3 regions of the Kitasatospora sp. NPDC018619 genome follow, and region 3 is predicted to be linked to each of the others. Evidence: riboswitches for the same ligand, from Rfam matches in the RefSeq annotation. Region 3 holds a riboswitch; each other region holds the start of a gene.
The links. Region 3 has a riboswitch for thiamine pyrophosphate ahead of thiC (phosphomethylpyrimidine synthase ThiC). Riboswitches for the same ligand answer to the same signal wherever they lie in the genome.

Region 1 (10,045 bases), on a different contig from region 3:
GTTCGGCTCCGTCCCCCGCCCGGTGCTCGCCGGTTCGTACGCGGGGCTGCACGCCGCCAACGAGTCCCCCGTGCCCGGCCTCTACCTGGTCGGCGGCAACGCCCACCCCGGCGGCGGGCTCGCCCGTGTCGGCATGTCGGCCTGCGTCACCGCCGGGCTGATCGGCCCGGCGTAGGGCGGTCAGCCCTGGTGCCAGGTGTTCTGCTGCTGGTAGCCGTGGTTCTCGTCGTGGACCGGCTGCTGCGGGATCCCCTGGACGTGCTGCTCGGGGTGCGGCTGCCACTGCTGCTGTTGCTGCTGCTGCTGCTGTTGCTGGGCGTTCGGGTCCCAGGCCTGCGGCTGCTGGTGGTAGCCCGCGTACGGGTCCTGCTGCTGGTAGCCGCCGTACGGGTCCTGCTGGTGCTGGGGGTAGCCGCCGTAGGCCTGCTGCTGGTCGTAGGCGAAGGCGGGCTGCTGCTGGGTCTGCCACTGCTGCTGGTCGTAGCCGGACTGGTAGGCGGCGGCGTACGGGTCCTGGGGCTGCGGCTGGGGCTGCTGCTGCTCGTAGTACCCGGGGGCGTAGACGCCGTCCTGGGCGAGCTCCTGCATCTCGAAGGCGGCGGTCTGCTCGACCTCCGGCACCTCGTCGGGCACCGGCTCGGGGGCCGCGGCCGGGGCCGGTGCCTCCTCGACGGCGCTGACCTCGCCGACCCGCCTGCGGGTGGCGGCCGCGGCGGCCACCGCGGCGGCGCCGCCGGTGAGGGCGCCGAGCAGCGGCACCCTGGCGAGCGGGCCGGGCAGGCTGCCGTCGGGCTTGCGCAGCGACCAGCCGCTCCGGTGGCCGCGCTTGACCGCGAGGGTGACGAAGGCCTGGCCGACCGCGAACAGCGCGGCGCCGGCCCCGATCACCACGACCGAGCCGAGGGCCATCCCGGCGGCCACGCCCAGGAACCCGGCGAGCGCCAGGACCCGCCAGTGCAGCGGCGCCCGGTTCTGCAGCAGCACCTCCGCGAGCAGCCAGAGCGCCACCACCGCCAACGCGGCGTACAGCAGCAGGTATCCGATGCCCATCCGCCCGCTACCTCCAGTCGCGTGCCCGCGCGTGTGCGCCGCGCGTGTGCGGCGACTGTACCGGTTCAACGGCCGGGGTACCGCATCGCGTTCCCGGCGCCCCGGGCGCCCGGCCGCACACGACCGGCCCGTCACCCCCGGCGGGGTGACGGGCCGGTGAACACCCGGCGTCAGCGCTGGTGCAGCCCCAGGTTCTGGTAGATCTCCAGGGTCGCCGTCGAGTGGTTCAGCGTGATGAAGTGCAGCCCGGGCGCGCCCTCGGCGAGCAGGCGCTCGGCCATCGCGGTGGCGTGCTCCATGCCGACGGCCCGCAGCGCCGCCGGGTCGTCGATGGCCGCCCGCAGCCGGGCCTCCAGCTCGGCGGGGAAGGCCGAGCCGCTGAGCTGCGGGAAGCGCTCCAGCTGCTTGGCGTTGGTGACCGGCATGATCTCCGGGATGATCGGCGTCTCGCAGCCGGCGGCCGTCACCCGGTCGCGCAGCCGCAGGTAGTCGTCCACCTCGAAGAACATCTGGGTGATCGCGTAGTCGGCGCCGGAGCGGATCTTCGCCACGAAGTGCCGGATGTCCTCGTCCCAGTCGGTCGAGCGCGGGTGCATGTTCGGCGAGGCCGCGACGCCGACGCAGAAGTCGCCGATCCCCTTGATCAGCTCCACCAGCTCGTACGCGTAGGTGACGCCCTCGGGGTGCCTGACCCACTCGCCCATCGGGTCGCCGGGCGGGTCGCCCCGGACGGCGAGGACGTTGCGCACGCCCTGGTCGGCGTACTGGCCGATGATGTTGCGCAGCTCGGCGACCGAGTGGTCCACGGCGGTGAGGTGGGCGACCGGGGTCAGGGTCGTCTCGGTGGCGATCCGGCCGACCATGTTGACGGTGCGCTCGCGCGAGGAGCCGCCCGCGCCGTACGTCATGCAGACGAAGTTGGGGTCGAGCGGCTCCAGCCGCCGGATGGCGTCCCAGAGCTTCTGCTCGCCGGCCTCGGTGCGCGGCGGCATGAATTCGAAGGAGAAGGAGCGCTTTCCGGCCGCCAGGAGTTCGCGCACCGTCAGTGCGCGATCCGTTCTCGTGGAAGCGATACCGAGTGCCATGCTGGCAGGCTATCCGGCGTGCGAAGGGGCCGGACAACCGGATTCCAACTATTGAGACAACTGATGGGCAACGTTCCGGTTCGCGCCGGACCGCGGCCGGGCCCCGCCCCCGGCGCCCCGGCTGGGCCGCTCGCACACCCGTTCCCGGTCGCACCGCTACGCTTGCTGCACCCCAGCGAACCAGCGGAGCCCCATCGTGACCTCGTCCAGCACCCGGCCGGCCAACCCCGGTTCGGCCACCAGTGCGGCCAGCAGTGCGGCCAACCCGATGGACGTGGAGGACGTCCGCACCCGTGTCAACGCGGCGCTCGCCGCGTTCATGGACGGCCAGTCCGTGCTGCTCGACAAGATCTCGCCCCGGCTGGCCCCGGCCGCCGACGCGCTGCGCGACTTCCTGCTGGACGGCGGCAAGCGGCTGCGCCCGGGCTTCTGCTACTGGGGCTGGCGCGGCGCCGGCGGCCCGGCCCGGGGCGCCACCGGCGAGGCGATCGCCAACGCGGCGGCCGCGCTGGAGCTGCTCCAGGCGAGCGCCCTGGTGCACGACGACCTGATGGACCGCAGCGACACCCGCCGCGGCCTGCCCTCGGTCCACCGCCGCTTCGAGGCGCTGCACCGCGCCAGCGGCTGGCGCGGCGACCGCGAGCAGTACGGCGCCTCGGCCGCGGTGCTGCTCGGCGACCTGCTGCTGATCTGGTGCGACGAGCTGTTCCTGCGCTCCGGCCTGGAGCCCGCCGCCGTGCTGGCCGCCAAGCCGGTGTTCGACCTGATGCGCACCGAGGTCATGCTCGGCCAGTACCTGGACGTGCTGGAGCCGGTGGCCGGGGACTCCACGGACGAGGGCGCGCTGGACCGCGCGCGGACCGTGCTGCACTACAAGTCCGCGAAGTACACCATCGAGCGGCCGCTCCAGGTCGGCGCGCTGCTGGCCGGGGCCGGGCCGGAGCTGGTCGAGGCGTACGGGGCGTTCGGGCTGCCGCTGGGCGAGGCCTTCCAGCTGCGCGACGACCTGCTCGGCGTCTTCGGGGACCCGTCCGTCACCGGCAAGCCGGCCGGGGACGACCTGCGCGAGGGCAAGCGCACCCTGCTGGTCGCGCACGCGATGCGGGGCCTGTCGGCCGCCGACGCCCGGCACCTGGACGAGCGGCTCGGCGCGCCGGACCTCGGCGCCCCGGAGGTCGCCGAGCTGAGCGCGCTGGTCGCCCGCAGCGGGGCGCCCGAGCTGGTGGAGCTCCGGATCGAGGAGCTGATGCGGCAGTCGCTGGCCGCGCTGGAGGCGGCGCCGCTCGCCGACGAGCGGGCCCGGACGGTGCTGCTGGCCCTGGCCGAGGCCGCCACCGTCCGCAAGCACTGACGGACGGCGGCGGCCCCGGGGCGGTCAGAGCGCGGCGCGCACCCGGCGGGACAGCTCGGCGGCCGCCGCCCCCGGGTCCTGCGCGGCCGTGAGGGCCCGCACCACGACGATCCGGCGGGCGCCGGCGGCCAGCACCTCGTCCAGGTTGCCGAGGTCGATCCCGCCGATCGCGAACCACGGCCGGTCGGCGGCCCGCCCGGCCGCGTACGAGACCAGGCCGAGGCCCGGCGCCGGGCGGCCCGGCTTGGTCGGGGTCGGCCAGACCGGGCCGGTGCAGAAGTAGTCCACGCCCGGCTCGGCGAGCGCCGCGTCCACCTCGGACTCGGCGTGGCAGGAGCGGCCGATCAGCACGTCCTCGCCGAGGATCGCCCGGGCGGCCGGCACCGGCAGGTCGTCCTGGCCGAGGTGCAGCACGTCCGGCCGGGCCGCATGGGCGACGTCGGCGCGGTCGTTGACGGCCAGCAGCCGGCCGTGCCGGCGGCAGGCGTCGGCGAAGACCTCCAGGGCCGCCAGCTCCTGCCGGGCCTCCAGGCCCTTGTCGCGCAGCTGGACGATGTCCACGCCGCCCGCCAGCACCGCGTCCAGGAACTCGGCGAGGTCGCCCTGCTCCCGGCGGGCGTCGGTGCACAGGTACAGCCGCGCCTCGGCGAGGCGGGCGCGCAGGTCCGCCATCAGAGCGCCATGGCCTGGGCGCGGCGCTTGACCTCCGTGGCCCGGTTCTCCCACAGCGCCTGCACCGGGGTGCCGGGCAGCGAATCGTCCTCGGTGAACATCCACCGGATGATCTCGTCGTCGGTGAAGCCGCTGTCCCGCAGCACGGTCAGCAGGCCGACCAGGTGCTTGACGGGGCCGGCCTCGTCGACGAACGCCGCCGGGACCTGGAGGGACTTGTTGGGGCCGCGGCGGACGGCGATCAGGTCACCCTTCTTGACCATGTTGCGGACCTCGGTGACGAGCACACCCCACCGCTCGGAGATGTCGGGCAGGTACAGCCACTCGGGAACCAGGGCTTCGGTCTTGGCATCGATCTCACTCACGGCACCAGACTGCCACCTCGACGCCGCCCGGCGCTAAGCGGCGGCCCCCTTGAGCGGCACGGAGGGGTCCGCGGCGCGGGCCCGGTCGAGCGCGGCGCCGCGCTCGACCAGCTTCCGCCCCTGGGCCAGGTCGCGCGGCCGGTCCACCGCCAGCACCGCGCTCGGCACGCCGTCGCGCAGCCAGAGCACCGACCAGTCGGCGTCCCGCGGGCCGCCCCGCCAGAGCAGTTCGTCGCCCTCGGCGTGCCGCCCGGCGTACTGGACCATCCGCCCGAACTGCTCCGACCAGAAGTACGGCACCGGGTCGTAGGCCGGCGCCTGCACGCCCAGGACGGCGGCGGCCGCCGCCTCGCCGGAGCGCAGCGCGTGGTCCCAGTGCTGGACGGCCAGCCGGGCGCCGGCCCGGGCCGAGGGGTAGCTGACGCAGTCGCCCGCCGCGAAGACGCCGGGCACCGAGGTGCGCAGCCGCCCGTCCACCACGACGGCGCCGGCCGCGTCCAGCCCGACCCCGGAGCCGGCCAGCCAGCCGGTCGCCGGGCGGGCCCCGATGCCGACCACCACCTCGTCGGCGGGCAGGTGGGAGCCGTCGGCCAGCAGCACCGCGCCGGGCTCGACGGCGGACACCCCGACGCCGCAGCGCAGCTCCACCCCGGCCTCGGCGTACCAGGCGGCCATCGCCGCGCCGACCTCCGCCGGCAGCGCGCCGGGCAGCGGCGCCGGGCCTGCCTCGACCACCGTCACCCGGCAGCCCGCCGCGCGGGCCGCGGTGGACACCTCGGCGCCGATCCAGCCCGCGCCGACCAGCACCAGCCGCAGCCCGGGGCGCAGCAGCGCGCGCAGCGCCAGGGCGTCGTCCAGGGTGTGCAGCAGGTGCGCCCGCTCGGCGCCGGGCAGGGCGCGCGGGACGGCGCCGGTGGCGATCACCAGCGCGCCGTACGGGAGGTCGCCGGCGTCGGTGTGCAGCACGCCGGGGGTGAGGCCGGTGGCCCGGCGGCCGGTGAGCAGCTCGATGCCGAGCCGCCCGTAGTCGATGTCCAGGGCGGTGGAGTCGGCCTTGCCGAGCAGCACGTCCTTGGAGAGCGGCGGGCGGTCGTACGGCGCGTGCGGCTCCTCGCCGACCAGCGCGATCCGCCCCTGCCAGCCGCCCTCCCGCAGCTTGAGGGCGCACTGCGCCCCGGCCAGCCCGGCTCCGACGACGACCACCCGGTCCGTTGCGCTCAGCTCTGCCACGCACGTCACTGTACCCAGCGGCCCGCGGGCGGCCGGAGGGCCTCCCGCCCCGGCCCTCCCGCCCCGGCCGCACGTCCGCCCCGCGTACGGGCCTTCGGCCGGGCCGGGCCCGGCGTTAAGGTGGGGGCACCACACGGGAGCCCGGCGGACCGGGCTGAGAGGCGGGCTGGCACGGCCCGCGACCGTCCGAACCTGATCCGGGTCATACCGGCGAAGGGAGAAGAGCAGCTTTGTCACGCTTGCTACCGGGCGCCCGCACGGACGTCCTGGTGATCGGCGGAGGCGTCATCGGCCTCGCCGTGGCCTGGCGCGCGGCGCAGCGCGGCCTCGGGAACGTGGTCGTGGTCGACCCCGCGCACGGCCGCGGCGCCGCCGGGGTCGCGGCCGGGATGCTCGCCCCGGTCACCGAGCTCCAGTACGGCGAGGAGCCGCTGCTGCGCCTCGGCATGGCCTCCAACGAACGGTACCCGGACTTCGCCGCCGAGCTGACGGAGGCGAGCGGCGGCCTGGACACCGGCTACCGGCGGTGCGGCACGCTCGCCGTCGCCCAGGACGCCGACGACCGCGCCGAGCTGCGCGAGCTGCACGCGTTCCACCAGCGCCTCGGCCTGGACTCGACCTGGCTGACCGGCCGGGAGGCCCGCAGGCTGGAGCCGATGCTCGCCCCGGGCGTGCGCGGCGGCCTGCACGTCGCCGACGACCACCAGGTCGACCCCCGCCGGCTGCTCACCGCCCTCGCGGCCGCCTGCGAGCGCGCCGAGGTCCGGCTGCACCGGGCCGAGGCGGTCGAGCTGCTGGTCGCGGGCGGCCGCGCGGCGGGCGCCCGGCTGAGCACCGGGGAGACGGTGGGCGCCGAGCGGGTCGTCCTCGCCGCCGGCCCGCACAGCCACCGGCTGCCCGGCCTGCCGGCGGGCGTGCTGCCGGCGATCCGTCCGGTCAAGGGCCAGATCCTGCGGCTGCGCGTCCCGGAGTCCTACCGGCCGTTCCTCTCCCGCAACGTCCGCGCGGTCGTCCGCGGGCAGCACCTGTACGTCGTCCCGCGCGAGAACGGCGAGCTGGTGATCGGCGCGACCACCGAGGAGCAGGGCTACGACACCACCGTCACCGCCGGCGGGGTGTACGAACTCCTGCGCGACGCGCACGAGTTGGTCCCCGGGATCACCGAACTCCCGCTCGTGGAGACCTCGGCGGGCCTGCGCCCCGGCTCGCCGGACAACGCCCCGCTGCTGGGCCCGACCGCGCTGCCCGGCCTCGTCGCCGCGACCGGCCACTACCGCAACGGGGTGCTGCTCACCCCGGTGAGCGCCGACCTGGTCGCCGGGTACCTGGCCACCGGCGAACTCCCGGAGCTGGCGCGGCCGTTCACTCCCACCCGGTTCTCCCCCGACTCCCCCGTCACGAAGGCCCGCCCATGACCGAGACCGCCCTGAACGACATCGCCCTGACCGTCAACGGCGAGCCCCGCCGGGTGCCCGCCACGACCACCCTCGCCGAGCTGGTGGCCTCCGTCAGCGCCGCCAACACCGGTGTCGCCGCCGCGCTCAACGAGGCCGTGGTGCCGCGCGGTTCGTGGCCCGGCACGGCGCTGCACGGCGGCGACCGGGTCGAGATCCTCACCGCCGTGCAGGGAGGCTGAACCATGGCCGACGACCTTCTGACCATCGCCGGGGAGACCTTCTCCTCCCGGCTGATCATGGGCACCGGCGGCGCGCCGAGCCTGGAGGTCCTGGAGCGCGCGCTGCTCGCCTCCGGCACCGAGCTGACCACCGTCGCGATGCGCCGGGTCGACGCCACCACCCAGGGCTCCGTGCTCGACGTGCTGACCCGCAACGGCATCCGGGTGCTGCCCAACACGGCCGGCTGCTTCACCGCCGGCGAGGCCGTGCTGACCGCCCGGCTGGCCCGCGAGGCGCTCGGCACCAACTGGGTCAAGCTGGAGGTGATAGCCGACGAGCGCACCCTGCTGCCCGACCCGGTCGAGCTGCTGGACGCCGCCGAGACGCTGGTCGACGACGGCTTCACCGTCCTGCCGTACACCAACGACGACCCGGTGCTGGCGCGCAAGCTGGAGGACGTGGGCTGCGCGGCCGTCATGCCGCTGGGCTCGCCGATCGGTTCGGGCCTGGGCATCCGCAACCCGCACAACTTCCAGCTGATCGTGGAGGGCGCCGGCGTCCCGGTGGTCCTGGACGCGGGCGCCGGCACCGCCTCCGACGTGGCGCTGGCGATGGAGCTGGGCTGCGCCGCGGTGATGCTCGCCTCCGCGGTGACCAGGGCTCAGGAGCCGGTGCTGATGGCCGAGGCGATGCGGCACGCCGCCGAGGCGGGCCGGCTCGCCCACCGGGCCGGCCGGATCCCCCGCCGCTTCCACGCCGAGGCCTCCTCGGCGATGGCCGGCCGGGCCGACCTGGACACCCGGGAGCACCCCGCCTTCTGAGCCCGCGTCCCGGGGCGTCGGCGCGGGCCCCGGGCGCGGGACGCGGGACGCGGGTCCAGGCACCCCCCGCGTGTCACAAGCCGGGCACAGCCAGGCCCCCGGGCGGTGTCCTCCGGCCCGGCGGCCGGGCACCCCACTAGACTCTCCGGGTGGACATGGCACTGCACGACCCCCTGATCGGCACGCTGCTCGACAACCGGTACCGGGTCGAACAGCGCATCGCGACCGGCGGGATGTCCACCGTCTACAAGGGCACCGACACCCGCCTGGACCGGGTGGTCGCGCTCAAGGTGATGCACCCCTCGCTGGCCGGCGACGAGGGCTTCACCGCCCGCTTCATCCGCGAGGCCAAGGCGGTCGCCAAGCTCACCCACCCCAACGTGGTCAACGTCTTCGACCAGGGCGCGGACGGCGGCCACGTCTTCCTCGCCATGGAGTACGTGCCCGGCCGCACCCTGCGCGACCTGCTGCGCGACCGCGGCGCGCTGTCCGTCCGGGCCGCGCTGGACGTGCTGGAGCCGGTGCTCGCGGCGCTCGGCGCCGCCCACCGGGCCGGGCTGGTGCACCGCGACGTCAAGCCGGAGAACGTGCTGATCACCGAGGGCGGCCTGGTCAAGGTCGCCGACTTCGGCCTGGTCCGGGTGCTCGGCGCGGCCGACGGCGCGCCCACCTCGGCCACCACCGCGACCGGCGGCACGGTCCTGGGCACCGTCTCCTACCTGGCCCCCGAACAGATCCTCCCGGACGCCCCGACCGACCAGCGGGTGGACGTCTACGCGGCCGGCATCCTGCTGTACGAGATGCTCACCGGCCGCCGCCCGCACACCGGCGACAACCCCGTCCAGGTGATGTACAAGCACCTGCACGAGGACGTCCCGGCCCCCTCGCTGGTGGCCCCCGCCGTCGGCCCCGCGCTGGACGCGATCGTGGCCGGCGCCTGCGCCCGGGCCGCCGACGCCCGCCCGTACGACGCGGTCGAGCTGCTCGCCGCCCTCCAGCGGGTCCGCCGCACCCTGGCCCCGGCCGAGCTGGACGCCGAGCCGCCCGCCTCCACCCACCCCAGTCCGCGCTACCCGACCAGCGAGCCGACCTCGGTCATCCAGCCGCTGCCCCGGCCCGCCGACGCCCCGCCGACCGAGCGCACCAGCGTGCTGGACATGCCGCCGGAGCTGATGGACGAGCTGCTCGCCGAGCCGCGCCCGTACGACGAGCCGGCCCCGGCGCCCCGGCGCCGCCCGGACCGGCCGCGCCGCCGCCTGCCCCGCAAGGTGCTGCTCTGGGCGGCCGCCGCGGCCGCCCTGGTGCTGGCGATCGGCGGCGCCACCTACGGGATCTCCGAGGGGCTGTACGGCTCGGTGCCGGGCGTGCTGGGCAAGGACCGGGCCGAGGCCCAGCGGGTCCTGGACAAGGAGGGCCTGCACGGGAGGTTCGTCGAGGTGTTCAGCGAGTCCGTGCCGTCCGGCCAGGTGATCTCCACCGACCCCGGGGTGGGCGCGCGCACCCGCAAGAGCGACAGCGTGACCGTCACCGTCTCCAAGGGCCCCAAGCGGATCGCGGTGCCGGACCTCACCGGCCGGAGCGCCGCCGACGCGGCCACCGCCCTGACCGCCGCCCAGCTGACCAGGGGCACCGTGACCGAGACCTACGACGACACCGTGCCGGAGGGCTCGGTGATCAGCAGCTCGCCGGCGGCCGGGCAGCTGCTGCAGGAGAACAGCGCGGTCTCGCTGGTGGTCAGCAAGGGCATGGTCCCCGTCCCGAACGTCACCGGGATGAGCAGGGACGAGGCGCAGAAGGCGCTCCAGGCGGCGGGCTTCACCATGCAGACCACCGGCTGGGACGTGTTCGGCGCGGT
Region 2 (10,045 bases), 220 kb from region 3:
ATCACCTCGCAGACCGCCGCCCCGGCCGCGTCCGCGCTCGGGAACTCGGCCGCCAGCGCCAGCTGCGGGGCGGGGGCGGGCCGCAGCGCCAGCACCGCCCGGACCACCACGCCGAGCGTCCCCTCCGAACCGACGAACAGCCTGGTCAGGTCGTACCCGGCGACGCCCTTCGCGGTCCGGCGGCCGGTGGACAGCAGCCGCCCGTCCGCCAGCACCACGTCCAGCCCGAGCACGTACTCGCTGGTGACGCCGTACTTCACGCAGCAGAGCCCGCCGGCCCCGGTGCCGATGTTGCCGCCGATCGTGCAGGACTCCCAGCTGGACGGGTCCGGCGGGTACGAGAGGCCCACCTCCTCGGCGGCGCGGGAGAGTTCGGCGTTCACCACGCCGGGCTCGACCACCGCGATCCGGTTCACCGGGTCGATCTCCAGGATCCGGTCCAGCTTCACCAGCGAGAGCACGACGCAGCCGTCCACCGCGTTCGCCGCCCCGGACAGCCCGGTCCGGGCGCCCTGCGGCACCACGGGGACGCGCAGTTCGGTCGCGGTGCGCAGCACGTGCTGCACCTGCTCGACCGTCTCCGGGAACACCACCGCCGCGGGCTGCCCGGCCGGGCAGAAGCCCGCCATGTCGTGGCGGTACGCGGCGGTCACGTCCGGGTCCACCACGACGGCCCCCTCGGGCAGGCCCTGCGCCAGTCGGTCCGTCAGATCACCCATCGCCGCCTCCGCTCGCGCCCGGCCCCCGCCCTCCGCACTCTGCCCGGCGGGCGGGGGCCGGGCAAGTGGGCCACAGGGCGGGCGCACCGGCGGACGGGGCCGGGCGCGCGGGCCGCGGAGCGCACCCGGCCGGGCCGACGGCTACCGGCGGACCACCGGCTCCTGGAGCTCGGTGACCCACCCCGCCGGGTCCTGCGGGCACTCCAGGTACAGCTCCCGGGCGTAGCCGGCCGAGCGGTAGCCGTTCTCCTCGATGAAGCGGGCCAGCTCCTGGCCGGCGCCGAGCACCTCGTCCATCGGGCCGCGGTGCACGATCGTCGCCGCCTCCTCGATCGCCGGCAGGTCGACCACCTCGAAGTCGTGCGCGCCCGCGCGCACCGACGGGCCGACCGGGACGGCGGCCAGCACCAGCACAGCGCCGGCGCCCTCCGGCGCGTCCTGGTAGCGGGCGACGGACGGGCCGGCCGCCTCGACCCCGGCCCGGGCCAGCCGCCCGCAGAGCTCCGCGAACAGCGGCCCGATCACCGGTCCGATGTCCTCCGGCTCGTAACTCGCGGCCACCGCGGTCAGTTGGGCCGCCCGGACGGACGGCACCGGCTTCACCACGACATCGTGCGCGGACATGGTCCCCTCGCTCTCGATCGTCCGGAGCCTCGCCTCCACCCGGGCCAGTCGCAGCTCGTCGGCCGCGATCGCCGCGGCGAGCTGGGCCCGCCGCAGCCGCAGCATCCCGCGCAGCTCGGCCGCGTCCACCCGCTCGTCCAGGACGGCGCGTACCTGCTGCAGGGTGAAGCCGAGCTCCTTGAGCGCGATCACCCGGTTCAGCCGGGCCAGTTGGGACGCCTCGTAGAAGCGGTACCCGCTGACCGGGTCCACCCGGGCGGGCCGCAGCAGCCCGATCGCGTCGTAGTGGCGCAGCATCCGTACCGACACCCGGCCGTGGCTGGCGAAGTCTCCGATGTTCAACATGGTGCGACCACTCCATCGCCTGCCACCGTGTCAGGGTCAACCGCGCCCGCGGCGGCCGCGGGACAAACACCGAGGGCGGGTGCCGAACGATGTCGGCACCCGCCCTGAGCAGGTGGTTCCCTACCGGCGGAGAGCGTGGGATTCGAACCCACGGTACGGGGTCACCGCACGACAGTTTTCAAGACTGTTCCCTTAGGCCGCTCGGGCAGCTCTCCAGGCGGAGGTCAGCCTAACGGGTCCGGCGGGGTTCGGCGCACACGTTCCGGTGCGCGCGGGGTCACGGCTGGTCGCCCTCGCGCTGGCCGAGGGTGACCTTGGTGCTGAGGGTCTGGCCGTTGCGGGTGTACTCGACGTCGACGGTCTCCCCGGGCTTGTGCGTCCAGATCCGGCTGACCAGGGCGGGGCCGTTCTCGATCGGGACGCCGCCGAGCTTGGTGATGACGTCGCCCGGCTTGAGGCCGGCCTTGTCGGCCGCGCCGCCGGGGGTGACGGCGGGCTGGCCCTGGATGTCCTTGGTCTGGATCTGCGCGCCGTCGCCCTTGTAGTCGTCGTTGCGCAGCACGTCGAGCTTGGCGTACACCGGCTTGCCGGTCTTGATCAGGGTATCCGCGACCCACTTGGCCTGGTTGATCGGGATGGCGAAGCCCAGGCCGATGCTGCCGGCCCGGCCGTTGGCGGAGGCGTTGGACTGGATCGCCGAGTTGATGCCGATCACCGCGCCGCCGGAGTCGAGCAGCGGGCCGCCGGAGTTGCCGGGGTTGATCGAGGCGTCGGTCTGCAGGGCGTTCATGTACGAGGCCTGCGAGCCGGTGTCGTCGCCGGAGGCCACCGGGCGGTCCTTGGCGCTGATGATGCCGCTGGTGACGGTGGACTCCAGGCCGTACGGCGCGCCGATCGCGACGGTGGCGTCGCCGACGTTGACCTTGTCGGAGTCGGCCAGCGGCAGCGGGGCCAGCTTGGCCTTCGGCGGGTTGTCGATCTTGATCACGGCGACGTCGTAGCCCTCGGCGTGGCCCAGCACCGAGGCGCTGTAGGCGCTGCCGTCGGCGAACTTGACGGTCAGCTTCCCGCCGCCGAGGGTCGGCGCGACGACGTGGTTGTTGGTGAGGATGTGCCCCTCGGTGTCGAAGACGAAGCCGGTGCCGGTGCCGGACTCGCCGTTGCCCTGCGCCTTGATGGTGACGACGCTGGGCAGCGCCTTCTGCGCGATGGCGGCGATCGAGCCGGGGACGGGCTCGTTCTTCTGGGTGTCGCTGGCCTGGACGGTGGTGCTGCGGTGGTCGTTCGCGGAGCTGACGCTGTCGCCGCGGTCGGCGACGGTCACGCCCACCGCTCCGCCGGCCACGCCGGCGACCAGTGCGACGGCCGCGACCAGGCCGACCAGGCCGTTGCGCCTGCGGCGCGGGCCGCCGGGGCCGCCGGCGTGGTCCGCCGGGTAGCCGAGCGGGCCCGCCGGGCCGCCGGGGTAGCCCGCACCGCCGGGGGCGGAGTCGTGGGCGGGGCCCCAGCCGCCGAGCGGCTGGCCGGCCCCGAAGGGGTGGTGGCCGGGGGCGGCGGGCGCGGCCGGGGCGGCGCCGTACCCCTCGTGCGCACCGGCGGCGGGCACGCCGTGGCTCGGGGTGGCGTACGGGTTGCCGGTCGGCGGCCCGGCCGGGGCGGCGGGCGGGGCGGGCGGCAGGACGGGCGGCGGCGCGTCGATGTAGCCGGTGGCCGGGTCCACGGCCGGCTCCGCCGCGGCGGGCGCGGCCGGCGCCTCCGGTGCGGGCACCTTGGTGAAGGCGACGGTGGGCTTGTGCCCGCCCGCGGCCGGGGCGCCCTCGGCCCCGTCGGCGGCCGGCGCCGACTCGGCGGCGGCGGCCTCGACCGCGCCCGTCTCCTGCTCCGGCACCCGCCGGAAGGCCATGGTCGGCTGGTGCCCGCCCTGAGCGGGGCCTTCGGAAACGGACTCGGCCGCTCCCCGGCCGGCGGGCTGCTCCCCCTGCGGCCCGGTGGGCCCAACCTCGCGCTCGGTGCTCACGGACGACCTCCATAGCTGGCAGAACCAAGGACCATAGTTTTTCGCACTGTCGATTCGATTGCCGTAAGGACCCCTCTGAAGAACTCATAAGAATCCTTAGCCGGCACCGACACCGGTACCGACGGCCGAGGCTCCCCTCCCCCGCCGGACGTCCCGCGATGCGGACCGCGCGCCCTCGGCCTTGGGTGTTCGACCCCGTGCCGGTTAGCCTGTCGCTCACAACTGACACGCGGGAGCTTGGACCCACCAGGCTGAGAGTGCGCATGACGACCGTACGCCACCGGGACGGCGGGCGGTCGAGGGGGCGCAGACCGCCGGAACCTGTCCGGGTAATGCCGGCGTAGGGAGTATCGGCCATGCCGCCTGCTTCGCCATCCTCTCCTTCGGGTGCGCCCTCCTCCGGGGACTCCTCCCGGTCCGCGGCCACCGCCGTCCTGGACCCCTCCAGGCGCGCCGAGCACGTGGAGGCGCCCCTGGTACTGGACACCGAGCCGCCGCGCACGCTGCGGTTCCGGGACCACTTCGCGCTCTGGATGAACCTGGGCGTCAGCCTGATCGGCTTCTCCACCGCCGCCACCGTGCTCGGCGCCCGCGGCAGCGAGCTGTCGCTGGCCGCGGCGGTCACCGCGATCACCGTCGGCACCGCGGTCGGCACCGCGATGCTCGGCGTGGCCGCGCTGATCGGCGCCCGCACCGGCGCCCCCGCGATGGCGAACCTGCGCGGGCTGTTCGGCACCCGGCTGTCGTACCTGCCGACGGTGCTGAACATCGTGCAGTGCGTCGGCTGGGGCGTGTTCGAGCTGCTGACCATCTCGGCGGGCGCGCAGACCGTGGCGCACACCAGCGGCTACCGCTGGCTGTTCGTCCTGCTCGCGGGCGCGCTGACCACCGCGCTGACCATCTGGCCGCTGGGCTCGATCGCGGTGCTGCGCCGCTTCGTGGCCGGGGCGGTCGCGGTGGCGATGGTGTACTTCACCGTCCAGCTGGGCCGCCAGGGCGTGCCGGACCCGGGCGCGGGCAACTGGCACGGCTTCCTGGGCGCGACCGACGCGATGATCGCGGTGTCGGTCTCCTTCGTCCCGCTGGCCGCCGACTACACCCGGCACTCGCGCACCCCGCGCTCGGCGTTCTGGGGCAGCTTCTCCGGCTACACGATCGCCCAGGTCTGGTGCTACGTGCTCGGCCTGATGGCGCTGCTGCGGTCGGACGGCGACCCGAACCGGATCTTCGACTCCTTCCTCGGGGTCTGGGCCGGCTGGCTGTTCCTGCTGGTGCTGGTGCTGCGCGAGACCGACCAGTCCTTCGCCAACGTGTACTCGACCGCGATGTCGGTGCAGAACTTGCTGCCGAGGGCGGACCGCCGGGTGCTCTCCGGCGCGATCGGCGCGCTGACCACCGTGCTGGCGCTGCAGATCGACGAGTTCACCGACACCTACTACGGCTTCCTCGGCCTGATCGGCTCGGTGTTCGTGCCGCTGCTGGCGGTGCTGGTGGTGGACTACTTCCTCGGCGCCGGCCGTCGCGGCTGGGACCTCTCCGCCGACGCGCCGTCGCGCTGGCTGATGCTGCTGCCGTGGGCGCTGGGCTTCGCGGTCTACCAGCTCATCGCGCCGACCGGGGTCGCGGGTTGGTGGACGGGCTTCTGGACCTCCGTCCGGGAGGCGCTGCACTTCACCCCGCAGGAGTGGACCTCCGCCTCGCTGTTCGCCTTCCTGGTGCCCGCCCTGGCCACCTGGGCGCTCACCCCGCTGGCCCGCCGCCGCGCCGCCCGGAGCCGGGCCGTCCGGAGCTGAGCCGTCCGGAGCCGGGCCGGGCCCGGCCGGGAACGAAGACGGCCCCACGGGTTGGGGCCGTCTTCGTCCGCGCTTCACCTCCGCCGCCTATCGTTGGGGCCGTGACCAGCACAGACCTGCCCCCGAGGGCGGCGCGCACGGTGCCCGCCGTCCAGGTGATCGCCCACCGCGGCTCCTCCCACGTCCTGCCCGAGCACACCCTCGCGGCCTACCGGCGCGCGCTCGACGAGGGCGCGGACGCGCTGGAGTGCGACGTGCGGGTCACCGCCGACGGCGCGCTGGTCTGCGTGCACGACCGCCGGATCGGCCGGGTCTCCGACGGCCGGGGCACCGTCTCGGCGATGACCCTCGCCCAGCTGGAGGCGTACGACTTCGGCGCCTGGAAGACCGGCCGCCCCAGCACCGACCCGGAGCTGCGCGGCGTGCTGCGGCTGGAGCGGCTGCTGGAGCTGGTGGCGGAGTGCGGCCGCCCGGTGGAGCTGGCGATCGAGACCAAGCACCCGGTGCGCTTCCGCGGCCGGGTGGAGACCGAACTGCTGCGGGCCCTGGAGCGCTTCGGGATCGGCGCGACCCCGGAGGGCGGCCGCCCGTCCGCCCGGATCATGAGCTTCTCCTCGATCGCGCTGAACCGGGTGGCCGCAGCCGCCCCGCAGTACCGGCGGGTCTTCCTGTTCGAGCGGACGCTGGTGCTCGGCCGGCTGCGCGCGGGCTCGCCGCTGCCGGGCGGGGCGCGGATCGCCGGCCCGGGCATCGAGCTGGTGCGGGCCCGTCCGCAGCTGGTGACCCGGCTGCGCGAGCTCGGGCACGAGGTGCACGTGTGGACGGTGGACGAGCCGGCCGACGTCGAGCTCTGCCTGGAGCTCGGGGTGTCCGCGATCATCACCAACCGGCCCGCGGAGGTGCTGGCGCAGCTCGGCCGGTGATCCGCCCGCGATCCGTCGGGGCCCTCGGGCGGCACCCCGCGGACGGGCTCGCTGGTCGGCGGTCAAACCTTCCTCGCACGAAATTGCCGGAATTCCGGCGTCCGAGCGACGGAGGGTGAGCACGGAATGACCTGATGTCGACCGTCGGTCGTGGCACTCGAAGCGACACTCGAAATGGGCTCGCAGGATCGTCCGGTGCTCGTTTCCGACGCATTACCAAGGGGCATCTCTCCCTCGGCATACGCTGAAGGAGGTCCGGGGGTGGCGTTGATGGTGGCGCGTGAAGTGCCGACTTCATCGACCATGGCAGTGCCGCACGGCCCAGCGAGTGTCGGGGTCGCACGGCGCCGACTGCGTCGAGATCTGGGTGACCGGCAGATACCCGAACCGGTCATCGACGATGCTGTTCTGATCCTTTCCGAACTGTTGAGCAACGCCTGCCGGTACGCCCGTCCGCTCGGCCCGCTGCCGGCCCTCGGCCGCAGCACCCGGGTCGAGGTGCTCGGACAGGTGCTGGTCGGCGTCCCCTCCGGGGCGGGCGCCGCCCCCGGCCCGAAGCCCGCCGAGGGCTCCGAGGAGCCGGACGGCGGGGTGCTGGTGCGCTGGCAGCTGCACGCCGACGGGGTGCTCACCCTGGAGGTCACGGACGGCGGGGCGGCCACCCGGCCGCTGCCCGCGAGCCCCTCGCTGACCTCGCGCGGCGGCCGCGGCCTGGGCATCGTCGACCAGCTGGCCAGCGACTGGGGCGTGCGCGACGCACCCGGCGAGGTCACGGTCTGGGCGGCGCTGCCCGCCCGGGCCCGGCACGCCCGGCGCACCGGGGGCGATGCCCGTAGCGCGTGAGCCGGGCCCGGGGGATGTGTCGTTAGGCTTCCCGGGACACAGCACCACGTTCCCGGGAGAGCCGCAGCATGGGCAAGAAGGCCGCCAAGAAGGCGCCGCAGCGCCAGTCCACCACCGCCGTCACGGGCGAGATCCCCGTGGTCGGGGCCCGCGAGGACTGCCCCTGCGGCTCGGGCCGCCGGTACAAGGCGTGCCACGGCCGGGAGGCCTCGCACGCGGTGCAGGAGCTGGTGCACCGCCCGTTCGAGGGCCTGCCGGGCGAGGCCGACTGGGTGGCCCTGCGCGAGCTGGTGCCCGCCGCGACCGTGCCGCTGACGCTGGCCGCCGGAGTGGCCGAGGGCGCGACCGGCGCCGTCCCGTCGGTGACCCTGGCCACCGTGCTGCCGCTGGCCTGGCCGGCCCTGCGCCGCCAGGACGGCTCGATCCTGCTCGGCCTCCAGACGCAGTCCGCCTCCGGCGACCTCAGCCGCGACCTCGCGGACGCCCTGGAGCTGGCCCTGGCCACCGAGCCCGGCAGCCCGGTGCCGGCCCGCCGGACCGTCCCGGGCGGGCGCCGCCTCCAGGACCTGCTGGACACCACCGCCCCGTTCGAGCCCGCCGTGCACACCGGCTTCGAGTTCTGGCTGGAGGACGCCGAGGCGGCCACCGGCGAGGTCGCCGCGTCACTGGAGCGCGCCAACGCCTCGGCCATCCCGACCGAGAAGCTCGCCGGCGTGGACGCCGCCTACTGGTGCGGCACCCCGGACAAGAACCACCTGCGCTGGGTGATGACCGTGCCCGAGGAGCAGCTGCTGGACGCGCTGGCCCGGCTGAACGCGGCCGGCGAGGCCTCGCTCGGCGCGGACACCCGGCTGGTCGGCTCGTTCCGCGCGCACGGCCTGACCGTCCCGGTCTGGGACCTCCCGCTCGGGATGACCGCCGCCGACTGCGAGAAGCCGGCCGCCGGGTTCGCCGAGCGGCTCGCCGCCGTGCTGGCCGACGGCACCCCGCTGACCGCCGAGGAGCGGCGCGCCCGGGCGAACCTGGTGAACCGTCAGGTCACTTTGAACTAAAGCGCGCAGGGATCCGCGTGATACGTGTCACATTGTCGCGGTGAACGCGCAATTTCCGGGCCTGGAGGGCGTCTTGGAAATTGGCGCGGGCGCGGATCCTTGTTACTGTCTAAAGAGTCCGGCCGCTGGTGCATCCCCCGTCGCCAGCGGTCGGATCTTTTGTTTTCCGGGGCGGCCCGGTCGAGGGCCCCGGCACCGGGCCCGGCCGAGGGCCTCGACGCGGGGCCCGCGCCCCGCCCGGCCCCGGTGCCTCAGTAGGCCGAGCGTCCGCTGTCCAGCCGGACCGTCGCCTCCACCAACTCCCCCAGCAGCGGCCCGACCTGCGGCAGCCAGACCCCGCCGCCGACGCCCGGTCGCGGCGCCAGCACCCAGCGCACCCTGCCCCAGCCTCCGGACGGCGGGACGCCGACGGCCGCACCGCCGGGCGGCAGCGGCAGGAACCCGCCGGTGCCGTGGTAGCGCAACGATCCCGGCACCCAGGGCAGTTGCGCGAGCATCTCGCCGAGCACGTCCAGCGAGTACGGGGCCACCAGCAGCGCGTAGCGGCCCGGCATGGCCAGCACCGGGCCGAGCGGCAGCCGCAGCGCGCCCAGGTAGGCCAGGGCCCGGGCGCCGGCCGCCGCGGGCAGGCTGACCGCCGAGACCGCCGAGCCGGTGGCGGTCAGCACCGGTGCGTCCGGGCTCTGCCGCTCCCACCACCAGCGCACCATCCGGGCGTCCGTGGTGGCGGCCAGCAGCGAGGGGTCGTGCGGGTGCGCGCCGGGGACGGTGCAGTCCGGGTCCCCGCAGGAGCAACGGCCGTCGCGCAGCACGGCGCCCGGCACCACGGGCCAACGGTGGTCGACGGCGGCCGCCAGGGCCGCGGCCAGCCGGGCGGAGCGCTCCTCCGACCGGTCCTTCGGGTTCTCACGCATGGCGCTCGTTCCTTTCCCTGACCGCTCGGTTCGCTCCGCTCCGCCGGCGTCCGTCGGGATCCTCCGCGCGGGCCGGCCGCGACAACGGCCCCGGGCGGCACGGAGCGGGGTGGGCGGCAGGGCGGACGGCGCGGCTTCGACGGGAAGCGGGGGGTGGAGCACGACATGAGGGGCCGCGCACCGACACGGCCCTTGGAACGAGAATCCCGTACGCGACCGGATGGACGCCGCCCGGGCGCGCTTGGTTCCACCGTACGAGTGAGAGAGTTCCGGCCGACCCGGCCCGCGGGCGGCACGGACATACGATCCGGACGGCCGCCCGGGCCGTCCTCCGGGTTCTGCCCGTTCGCGGCCCGCTCCATGCCTCCCGGCCCGACGGCGCGCGCACGGCCCCGCACGCCCCCCGACCGGGTCGCGATCGATGTGGAACCGGCCACCGCGTCGTCCTGGATCTGGACATGCCCCGAATGGCCTGTGTAGAAGTGGTGGCATTGCTGTCGATCAATGACGAGTAGTAGCGAATCGAGGCGAATCACGCCCTTTGGCCGTGCTCGCTCCACATTGGCCGTACCTGGGGGTTTCGCATGGCACGTAGCACCGCGTCAGGAGTGACGGCATGAACGAGTCCCACCCGTCGGCGGCCGTCCCGTCGGCGATGACCGCCGAGCCGGGTGAGCCCGGCTGCACAGGCGGGCTCACCGTCCTCGACCCGCCGGACCTGCCCGGCCCCGCCGACGCCCCGGACGGCGCGGCGGAGGACCGCACGGAGCCGTCCGCCGCGGTGCAGGACCGTTTGGCCGGACGCCTGTCCGATT
Region 3 (10,045 bases):
TGGACGCCGAACGGGCGGCCAACGACGGCGCGTACCTGCGGTTCCTGCGCGAACCGCGGATGTCCGCGGGGCTGTACGCGCTCGCCCCCGGCGACACCGACACCCAGACCGCGCACGGCCAGGACGAGATCTACCAGGTGATCAGCGGCCGGGCCGAGCTGACGGTCGGCGCCGAGACCGCGACGGTGGGGCGCGGCACCGTGGTGTACGTCCCGGCGGGCACCCCGCACCGCTTCCACCACGTCACCGAGGAGCTGCGGGTGCTGGTGGTGTTCTCCCCGCCGGAGGACTGAGCGGGCCGGCGGGCCGGGCGGGGCCAAGGGACCGAGGAGGCCAAGGCCGAGCGGGGCCAAGGCCGAGGGGGCCGGCGGTTAGGGTCGGGCCATGAGCACCAAGACGCTGACCGAAGAACTCTGGGCGGCCATCGAGCCGGTGTACGCCGAGATCCTCGCCCACCCCTTCCTGGCCGGGCTCACCGACGGCACCCTGCCGCGCGAGGCCTTCCGGCACTTCGTCGTCCAGGACTCGCACTACCTGCGCGACTACGCCCGCGCGCTCGCCGTCTGCGCCGCGAAGGCGCCCGGGGAGGAGGACGTCCGGGCCTTCGCCGACGACGCGGTCGGTGCGCTGGCCGCCGAGCAGGGCATGCACGCCGAGTTCCTGACCGCCTTCGGCGGCAGCGCCGAGGAGGCCGCCGCGGAGCCGGTGCTGCCCACCACCCGGGCGTACACCAGCTACCTGCTGGCCACCGTCTACGGCGGCTCCTTCGCCGAGGCGGTCGGCGCGGTGCTGCCCTGCTACTGGATCTACGCCCGGGTCGGCGAGGCGCTGCTCGCCCAGGGCTCGCCCGACCCGCTGTACGCCAAGTGGATCTCCACCTACGGCGACGAGTCGTTCCAGTCGGTGGTCCGCCGGGTGCTGGCGCTCACCGACCGGCTGGGTGCGGAGCTGTCCGCGGCCGAACGCCGCAAGGTGGTCGGGCACTTCGTGACCACCTCGCGCTACGAGTGGATGTTCTGGGACGCCGCCTGGCGCGGCGAGCGCTGGCCGGTCTGAGCCGCGCCGGCGGGCCCGTCCGTCGTCCGGCGGGTCCGTCCGTCGTCCGGGCCGCCCCGGACGACGGACGGGTGCCCGGTCAGCCGGTGACGTAGTAGCCGTTCACGTCGGCGATGAGGTGCAGCCAGTACCCGTGGTTGTAGACCGAGTACGTTCCACCCGAAGTCACGGCCGTGGTCGCCGAGTTGGCGGTGGTGCGTCCCGGTGCGACGTTGACGGTGGAGGTGTTCGGCGCCTTGCCCGGCCCGGGGAAGACGGTGAGGTGGCCGTCCGCGTGGACGTCGGTGGCCGTCACGTTCGTCTCGACGCCCACGGCGTTCGGCACCGAGCCGTCCGCGGGGACGGCCTGGATCTGCCCGGTCGCCCAGGCCGGCACCCCGTCCCCGAAGCCGGTCCGGGAGTCGAAGGCCCGCACCGGCGTCTTCAGCGCGCTGAACAGGCCGGTGCCGGAGGGCCCGTAGTAGCCGACCACGTCGATGATGACGTGCACCCAGCCGGCGTGGTTGTAGAGGTCGATCCGCCCGTCCGCGCCGACCGGCACCACGACGCGGTTGGCGACCGTCGAGCCCGCCGGGAAGTTGACGTTCGAGCCGTTGGCGGGCCGCGTCGTGCCGGTCGGGTACGCGGTCACGAAGCTGTCCCACGAGCCGTCCGTCGTGGTCACGTTGAGGACCACCGCGGTGGCGTCCGCGGTCCCCAGCTCGGGGCTGGTGACCTGGTAGCTGCGCACCGCGTCGCCGCCGAGCCGGCCGGTGCCGTCGCTGCGGCTGTCGGCGATCCGGGTGGGGGCCACCGGGGCGTACCGGTCGGTCGCCGCCGTCCGGTAGTAGCCGACCACGTCGAGCACCACGTGGGCGGTGCCCGCGTTGTTGTAGAGGGTGAGCCACGGGACGAAGCGTTCGATCGGCCCGGTGGCGACCGTGACCAGGTTCGAGACGGTCTGGCCGGGCCTGAAGTTGACGCTGGAGGTGGCCGGCTTGGTGCCCGACGCGCCGGGGGTGGCGCTGAGCGTCACGTAGCTGTCGGCGGTCGGGTCGGTCACGGTCACGTTCACCACCACGGCGGTGGCATCGGCCGGGACGACGCCGTAGCACTCCTGCGGGGGGTGGCTGTGGCAGCCGGTGGCGATCGGGGTCGAGAAGTAGCGGCCCGCCTGCAGCGGCCGGGCGGTGCGGTCCACCGGGACCTGGTAGCCGTCGCGGGTGTCCAGGATCCGCTTCGGGGCCATCCCGACGAATCCCGCCGGTGCGGTGAGGGCGCCGGCAGCGGCGGCGGCGGTTGGGGCGGTGGTCGGGGCGGTGAGTGGAGCGGTGCCTGGAGCCGCGGCCGGAGCGGCGGAGGCGGGGACGGCGGCCAGGGCCGCGACGGCGAGGTGGACCACCGCGAGAGCGGCTGTGGACATGGCTGTTCTGGCCCGCATGGTCAGGTTCCCCCCTGTTCGACGGTGCCGGGAGGGCGTGGTCCCGGCACTAGTTGGACGCTTCGCGGGGCCGGGGGTTGCGCTGCCGGCGGAGGAATTCTCGGGGGCCACCCGGGGGGTGCGGGTCGGGGGGATCTCGGGGTTCTCTCCGGGCCGTCGGGCCTCGTTCCGGCACTCGCGCCACCGTACGATCGAAGCACCGAAAGCAAGCGGGATGCGGCACCGGACGGCGGCCGACCCGAGGGGAGAAGAGGAACCGACATGGCTGAGCTCTGGAAGTCGCTGCCCTCCTGGGTGCGCAACATCGTCATCCCGGTGCTGGTCCTGGTGCTGGCCTGGAACATCGTCGCGTTCGTGTTCGGCGTCGTCGGCGCACTGCTCTCGATCGTGATCAAGCTGCTGGTGGTGGTCGGCATCGCGGCCGCCGTGGTGGTCCTGGTGAAGAAGGCCGCCAGGAGCTGACCGACCGCCCCGTAACGCCGCCCTGAGGGCCCCCGCGAGGGGGAGCCGGGCCTCGGGCGTTCTGCGACGGGCTCCGCTACTGGTTGCGGTAGTAGCCGAAGAGGTCGGCGATGACGTCGGTGGTACCGGCGTGGTTGGCGATGTCGAAGTAGCCGTCCGCGCTGACCGGGACGGTGGTGCCCGGACCGCCGTTCGCACAGGCGCTGTTGGAGCCCTCGACGTACAGGACGGCGGCCGGTTCGGCCGCCACCGCGGGCAGCGGCAGGCCGACCACGGCGGAGACTACGGCGGCGCTGAGGCCGGCCGCGTGACGGACGCGCACGGAGTGATTCCCCCAAAGATCGTCAGAGCCCCGACATCCCGGCCCGGCCGCCGGCACGGACGGGCCGTGCGTGCCCTGGTGGAGTGCCTGCGGAGCATTCGTGAGCATGATGGGGGCGCCTGCGGACGCTTCCGGCCACCGGGGCCCCGTCGGAACGCCCCTCACCGGGCGGTGGTGCGCTCTGGACCAGCGGCGATCCGCTCGCTACGGTGTTGGACGTCGTGTGCAGGCAACACCGCCTGCGACGCGGGAGCTCGGAGCACCGGGCTGAGAGGACGCTGACCGGGACGTCGACGGACGGACCGACAGCTGCGTCGACCGCAGGAACCTGACCGGGTAATGCCGGCGTAGGGAGTAGAGGTCAGATGACCACGTTCGAAGCACAGCCGCAGTCTGCCCAGGGCGCCCCCAGCAGCGAGCGCACCGGCTACCCGGCCCCGGCCTGGCGCAAGGCCCACCGCGAGGGATCGCGTCCCGACCTGCGCGTCCCGTACCGCGAGGTGCAGCTCACCAACGGCCGGACCGTCCCGCTGTACGACACCTCCGGTCCGTACACCGACCCGTCCTACGAGCCCGACGTGCGGCGCGGCCTGCCGCCGCTGCGCGACGCCTGGATCCGCCAGCGCGGCGACGTCGAGGAGTACGACGGCCGTGAGCCGCGCCCCGAGGACGACGGGATCAAGCACACCTCGCCGCGCGGCGGGAACCTGCGCAACCTGGACGCCGTCTTCCCCGGCCGTCCGCGCCGCCCGCTGCGCGGCCGCGGCGGGGTGGCCGTCACCCAACTCGCCTACGCCAAGCGGGGCGTGGTGACGCCGGAGATGGAGTTCGTGGCGCTGCGCGAGGGCCTCGCGCCGGAGTACGTGCGGGCCGAGGTGGCCCGCGGCCGGGCCGTCATCCCGGTCAACGTGAACCACCCGGAGGTGGAGCCGGCGATCATCGGCACCAACTTCCTGGTGAAGATCAACGCCAACATCGGCAACTCGGCCGTCACCTCCTCGATCGAGGAAGAGGTGGAGAAGATGACCTGGGCGACCCGCTGGGGCGCCGACACCGTCATGGACCTCTCCACCGGCCGCAACATCCACACCACCCGCGAGTGGATCCTGCGCAACTCCCCGGTGCCGATCGGCACCGTGCCGCTCTACCAGGCGCTGGAGAAGGTGGACGGCAAGGCGGAGGAGCTGAGCTGGGAGGTCTACCGGGACACCGTCGTCGAGCAGTGCGAGCAGGGCGTCGACTACATGACCGTCCACGCCGGTGTGCTGCTGCCCTACGTCCCGCTCACCGCGCGCCGCAAGACCGGCATCGTCTCGCGCGGCGGCTCGATCATGGCGGCCTGGTGCCTGGCCCACCACCGGGAGAACTTCCTCTACACCAACTTCGAGGAGCTCTGTTCCATCCTCGCCGCCTACGACGTCACCTTCTCGCTCGGCGACGGCCTGCGCCCGGGCTCGATCGCGGACGCCAACGACGAGGCGCAGTTCGCCGAGCTGAAGACCCTCGGCGAGCTCGGCCGGATCGCCCGCGAGCGGGACGTCCAGGTGATGATCGAGGGCCCGGGCCACGTCCCGATGAACAAGATCAAGGAGAACATGGATCTCCAGAAGGAGATCTGCGACGAGGCGCCGTTCTACACCCTCGGCCCCCTCACCACCGACGTCGCCCCCGGCTACGACCACATCACCTCGGGCATCGGCGCCGCGATGATCGCCTGGTGGGGCACCGCGATGCTCTGCTACGTGACCCCCAAGGAGCACCTGGGCCTGCCCAACCGGGACGACGTCAAGACCGGCGTGATCACCTACAAGATCGCCGCCCACGCCGCCGACCTGGCCAAGGGCCACCCCGGCGCCCAGGCCTGGGACGACGCCCTCTCGGACGCCCGCTTCGAGTTCCGCTGGGAGGACCAGTTCAACCTGGCCCTCGACCCGGAGACGGCCCGCGCCTTCCACGACGAGACCCTCCCCGCCGAGCCCGCCAAGACCGCGCACTTCTGCTCCATGTGCGGCCCGAAGTTCTGCTCGATGAAGATCTCCCAGAAGATCAGGGACGAGCACGGCGACGGGTCGACGGCGGTGGCGACGGAGTTCGACGCCGAGGCCCTGGCGGGCATGGCGGAGAAGTCCGCCGAGTTCGCCGCCCGGGGCAACCGGGTGTACCTGCCGCTGGCCGACTGACGGGCCGACGCGGTCTGACGACGGGCGCCGCTCTCCGAGGCCGACGGCCTCCGGGAGCGGCGCCCTGCCGTGTTTCCGAGCTCGACTCCACCGCTGGGTGGCGGCTACGTCCGCGACGTTCCGGCGCAGCCGACAGCGGTACCCAGGCGAGGCGCGAGCTGAGCCGGCGAGGGGTCCGGCGGGGTCGGCGGCGAGTTCGTCGGAAAACCTTCCGGGGAGCGATGAGTTCTCGGGGCGGCTCCGGTCTACCCCTGTGCAAGCGATCACGCGACCACGCAGGAGAGACCGAGATGACCGAGAACCTGGGCGAGCTGACCATCACCCGCGAGCTGCCGGGGACGCCCGCCGCGGCGTTCGAGGCGTACTTCGAGCCGGAGCAGTTCGTGCGCTTCTGGGGGCCGGTCGGCACCCACGTGCCGGTGGAGACGGTGACGATCGAGGCGAAGCAGGGCGGGCGCTACGACAGCACCATGGTGATCGACGCGACCGGTGAGCGGTACCCGCTGAAGGCGGAGATCACCGAGTTCCGGGCGGGGGAGTCCTTCGCGCTGCTGGAGGAGGGCACCGGGATGCGGTCCAGCCTCACCTTCACCGAGCTCGGCGAGGGGCGCACCCAGGTGGTGCTGCACCAGGTCGACGTGCCGGAGATGTTCCGTGGGCCGGAGGCCGAGGCGGGGCTGAACTCCAGCTTCGACCGGCTGGTCGAGCACCTCGCCGGGCGGGCCTGACCGGTGCGGGGGGCGTAAGGGGGCTGCCGGGCCCGGGCCCGGGCCCGGCAGCCGCTCAGTCCTCGGGGGCCTCGGCGTCCTCGGGGTACCAGCGGAGCTCGACCGTGTTGCCGTCCGGGTCCCGGACGTAGACGGAGGTCGCGGTGCCGCGGGCGCCGAAGCGGGGGACGGGGCCTTCGAGGACGGTGAAGGTGCCGGCGTCGATGACCTCCTGCCAGTCGAGGGGCTCGACGGTGAGGCAGATGTGGTCGACGTTGGACTCGTGCCGGGGGCCGTGGACCAGGTCGATGATGGTCTCGGGGGTGATCCGCACGGACGGGAACGACACCCGGCCGGCCCGCCACTCCTCGACCCGTACGGGGGTCAGGCCCAGCAGGCCCGAGTAGAAGGCGAGCGAGCGCTCGACGTCGGCGACGTTGAGGACGAGGTGGTCGAAGGCCTTGACGCGCATGGGGACCGGCTCCGTTCCGGGGCTGGGGACGACTGCTGGGACGACGGCCGGGACGACGGCCGCGGGGCGACTGCTGCGGACGGTCTCCACAATGCTCCAGGCCGCGGGCGTGATCAATACCCGGCAGCCCTACGGTCGCCCGGGTCCGCCCCGGGGCACGCCGGCGGGCCGGGTGCCGTCAGGAGGTCGCGCGCAGGCGGGGTGCCGGGGCGCTGAGCAGGCGGTCGAGGTGGGAGGCGGTCGCGGCGTCGGCCGGGAGCAGGACGAGGAGCTGCTGGGAGTCCTCGGGGAACTCCAGGGTCGCGCGGTGGAAGCGGAGTTCGGGCCCGTCCGGGTGGCGCAGGCGCAGCGGGCCGCGGCGGGGGACGAGGTGGTTGCCGAGCCGGCGGGTGAACTCGGGGCCGGCGAGCGGGGCGACGTCGGTACGTCGGCGTCTCCTCGATGTGGCCTGGCTGTTCGCCCGGCTGCGGCACGCCGCGGCCGTGGCGGGCGGCCCGCGGTTCGTGTCGATGCGGCACCAGTACAGCCTGGTGCAGCGGCAGGAGGAGCGGGAGATGTTCCCGTTCCTGGCCGACCAGGGGGTGGCCGGCCTGGTCTGGTGCCCGCCGGCCTCGGGCCGGCTGGCCCGGCCGTACGGGCGGCAGACCGTCCGCTCGGCCGGGGACCCGGTGGCCGGACGGTTCTTAGCGGACGTCGACCGCCCGATCGTGGAAGCCGTCCAGCGCGTCGCCGAGGCCCGGGGCGTGCCGATGACGCAGGTCGCGCCGGCCTGGGTGCTGCGCAATCCGGTGGTGGCCGGCCCGGTCGTGGGCGCCGCCCGCCCGGGCCACCTGGACGACGCGGCGGCCGCCCTGGGCCTGCGGCTCACCGACGCCGAGGCGGCGGCCCTGGAGGCCCCGTACACGCCGCGCCTGCCCACCGGCTTCTGAGCCGCGCGGCCGGTGCGGGGACGGCCGGGGTGGGACATCCGGCGCGGGGACGGCCGGCGCGGGGACGGCCGGCTCAGCCGACGTCGTCGGGGCCGGTGAAGTCGGGTGAGGTGTATCCGGGTCGGGTGGGGGTGGCGGGGTGGGGGAGGTGGGGGTGGAGTTCGGTGTGGTCGACGTCGTCGGGGCCGGTGAAGTCGGGTGAGGTGTACCCGGGGCCGGTGAAGCCGGGCGGGGTGGGGGCGGAGGAGTGCGGAGCCCGGCCCCCGGGGCCGGTCGGTCCGTCGGCCCCCGGGCTGGTGAAGGCGGGCGGGCTGTAGCCGGGGCCGGTGAAGTCGGGCGGGGTGAAGTCCGGGCTGGTGGCGTCGGGGCCGTCGTGCTCGGCCCGGGCGGCGGCCGTACCCGGCACCGGCGGCAGTGCCGCGAGCAGGTACGGGACGAGGCCGTGCTCGCGCAGTGCGGCGCGCCACTCGCCGTGGGCGTCGCCCAGTTCGGCGGCGAGCTCCGGGTCGGTGCCGGCCGGCGTCGCGGCGGCGCCGTCGCGCAGGGCGGTGAGCAGCAGGCCGACGAGGCCGATGGCCATCGCGGCGACCCCGGCGGCGAGCGCCACCCAGCCGGCCGTGACGAGGGAGCGGGCCAGCGCGACGTCCGGGCCGACGGCGCGCAGCAGGTAGCCGACCAGCAGCAGGAACAGCGCGGCGGCCCAGGCCAGGATCGGGGTGAGCACGGTGAGGACGGGGAACAGCCCGGCGCCGCTGCCGCCCCCGGTGCGCAGCTGGGCGAGCAGCCCGGGGTTCGCGGGCTCGCCGCCGGGCGGCGGCGGGGGCGTGCTGTGCAGGCTGTCGCGCAGCCGGGTGTAGTGGGTGTACTCGGTGGCGGCCGCGGCGTTGACCCGGTCGGCGTCGCGCAGGGCGCGCAGGCGCAGCTCGGCGGTGGTGAGCGCGCCGGGTGCGCGCAGGGCGGCGAGGACGGTGCGGTCGCGCAGGGCTTCCGCGAGGAGCCGCTCGTACTCGGGGCGGTCCTCGGCGAGCAGGGGCGGGGGGTTGGACATGGGGACCCCGTTCGTGCGGACCCCGATCGCTGCGCCCCGGGGGCGCGCGGCCCTCAGGGCGCCGAAACGGGCGCGGAGGCGGGCCGCCGGACGGGCGGCCGGGTGTGGTGTGCCTCATGGTAGGGGCGGCCGCGCCCGGGCTGACAGTCGGTTTCCGGAATTTCGCGCCCCCGGACGCGCGCGTGCGACGGCCCGGGCGCCGGGAACAACTGTTCCCCGTGCGCGGGTGGTTGGAAGCCGACGGCCGGTCAGTCGATGGGCAGCCGGGCGACCAGCAGCCGCCCCTCCATGGTGACGCCGCCGTCCATCGCCACCGCGAGGTCGTCCGCGTACACGTACGGCCCGGGGATGTGCGGCGGCTGGCCGTCGTCGTTGTGCACTGCGCCGGTGAGGTACGGGATGGGGCTGTGTCCGTGCACGATCCGGCTGCCGCCGTAGGTGTCCAGCAGCTCGTGCACGGCCATCGGGCCGGCGTCGCCGCGGAAGGCGAACCGCTTGGTGAAGCGGCGGAAGCAGTCCCACCAGTCGTCCACGCTGCCGTCGGCGAGCAGGCCGTGCACGGCGTCGTTGACGTCGGGGATGGACTCGCCGTACTCCAGGTACGCGGTGGTGTCGGAGTGCAGCAGCAGGTGGCCGTCCTCCAGCGCGATCGCGGGCAGCCGGGAGAGCCAGCTGATGTGGTGCGCCTCCAGCCGGTCCAGGTCGCTCTGCTGGCCGCCGTTGAGCCGCCAGGCGGCGAGGAAGGAGGCGGTGCCGGCGGTGGACTGGACGGGCTCGTCGCCGTACTTGGCGGCGCCGAGGAAGAGCAGTTCGTGGTTGCCCATGAGGGCGCGGCAGTAGCCGCCGGCCGCGGCGGCCTCGGCGGCCAGCTGCATGACCAGGTCGATGACGCCGATGCCGTCGGGGCCGCGGTCGGTGAAGTCGCCGAGGAACCAGATGCGGGCGCGGCCGGCCGACCAGTGGCCCTCGGCGTCGATCAGGCCCTGGCCGTGCAGCGCGGCGCGCAGCTCCTCCAGGTAGCCGTGCACGTCGCCGACCACGTAGACCGGGCCGGGGGGCTCGCCGGGGCCGGGGGCCGGGTACGGGTAGGTCGGCGCGGCGGGGTCGGGCAGCGGCGGGCCGAGCTCGATGGTCGGCGGGTCGTCGCGGCCGTCGAGCCGCAGCGCCGGGGAGGGCTGGTCGGGCAGGGTTGGCTCGTAGCCGCCCTGCTCCTGGCCGTCGTAGCCGCCCTGCTCCTGACTCCCGGCGTAGCCGGCGGCGTCCTCGTACCCGGAGGCTTCGTCGTACCCGCCCGCGTCCTCGTACCCGCCCGCGTCCTCGTACCCGGCACCGTCCTCGTACCCGGTGCCCTCCTCGTAGCCGCCCTGCGCCTGGTGCCCCTGGTGTCCCTGGTGCCCCTGCTCCGAGAAGGCGGGGCCGTGGTCCAGGCCGATGCCCTGGGCGTGCACG

Region 1: it holds a riboswitch for thiamine pyrophosphate, as region 3 does, so the genes downstream of both, thiO (glycine oxidase ThiO) here and thiC (phosphomethylpyrimidine synthase ThiC) in region 3, are expected to answer to the same signal.
Region 2: it holds a riboswitch for thiamine pyrophosphate, as region 3 does, so the genes downstream of both, ACH5AR_RS07440 (purine-cytosine permease family protein) here and thiC (phosphomethylpyrimidine synthase ThiC) in region 3, are expected to answer to the same signal.

What each region holds. Positions count from the first base shown of each region.
Region 1 covers NZ_JBISAI010000008.1:139,027-149,071, reverse strand. The annotation lists gene ACH5AR_RS14905 (phytoene desaturase family protein) at 1-175, shown strand, start outside; gene ACH5AR_RS14900 (hypothetical protein) at 181-1,050, opposite strand; gene metF (methylenetetrahydrofolate reductase [NAD(P)H]) at 1,221-2,135, opposite strand; gene ACH5AR_RS14890 (polyprenyl synthetase family protein) at 2,332-3,486, shown strand; gene thiE (thiamine phosphate synthase) at 3,511-4,158, opposite strand; gene ACH5AR_RS14880 (Rv2175c family DNA-binding protein) at 4,158-4,523, opposite strand; gene ACH5AR_RS14875 (NAD(P)/FAD-dependent oxidoreductase) at 4,557-5,762, opposite strand; TPP riboswitch at 5,877-5,989, shown strand; gene thiO (glycine oxidase ThiO) at 5,984-7,168, shown strand; gene thiS (sulfur carrier protein ThiS) at 7,165-7,389, shown strand; gene ACH5AR_RS14860 (thiazole synthase) at 7,393-8,190, shown strand; gene pknB (Stk1 family PASTA domain-containing Ser/Thr kinase) at 8,346-10,045, shown strand, end outside.
Region 2 covers NZ_JBISAI010000004.1:43,339-53,383, forward strand. The annotation lists gene ACH5AR_RS07420 (FAD-binding oxidoreductase) at 1-719, opposite strand, end outside; gene ACH5AR_RS07425 (MerR family transcriptional regulator) at 861-1,688, opposite strand; tRNA gene ACH5AR_RS07430 (tRNA-Ser) at 1,816-1,903, opposite strand; gene ACH5AR_RS07435 (S1C family serine protease) at 1,966-3,705, opposite strand; TPP riboswitch at 3,925-4,069, shown strand; gene ACH5AR_RS07440 (purine-cytosine permease family protein) at 4,062-5,498, shown strand; gene ACH5AR_RS07445 (glycerophosphodiester phosphodiesterase) at 5,600-6,421, shown strand; gene ACH5AR_RS07450 (ATP-binding protein) at 6,848-7,264, shown strand; gene ACH5AR_RS07455 (DUF5926 family protein) at 7,333-8,316, shown strand; gene ACH5AR_RS07460 (bifunctional DNA primase/polymerase) at 8,568-9,230, opposite strand; gene ACH5AR_RS07465 (PP2C family protein-serine/threonine phosphatase) at 9,847-10,045, shown strand, end outside.
Region 3 covers NZ_JBISAI010000004.1:259,123-269,167, forward strand. The annotation lists gene ACH5AR_RS08360 (cupin domain-containing protein) at 1-293, shown strand, start outside; gene tenA (thiaminase II) at 385-1,056, shown strand; gene ACH5AR_RS08370 (hypothetical protein) at 1,136-2,458, opposite strand; gene ACH5AR_RS08375 (DUF5326 family protein) at 2,738-2,938, shown strand; gene ACH5AR_RS08380 (hypothetical protein) at 3,015-3,260, opposite strand; TPP riboswitch at 3,497-3,631, shown strand; gene thiC (phosphomethylpyrimidine synthase ThiC) at 3,626-5,440, shown strand; gene ACH5AR_RS08390 (SRPBCC domain-containing protein) at 5,731-6,168, shown strand; gene ACH5AR_RS08395 (VOC family protein) at 6,224-6,619, opposite strand; gene ACH5AR_RS08400 (aldo/keto reductase) at 7,063-7,548, shown strand; gene ACH5AR_RS08405 (hypothetical protein) at 7,622-8,596, opposite strand; gene ACH5AR_RS08410 (metallophosphoesterase) at 8,845-10,045, opposite strand, start outside.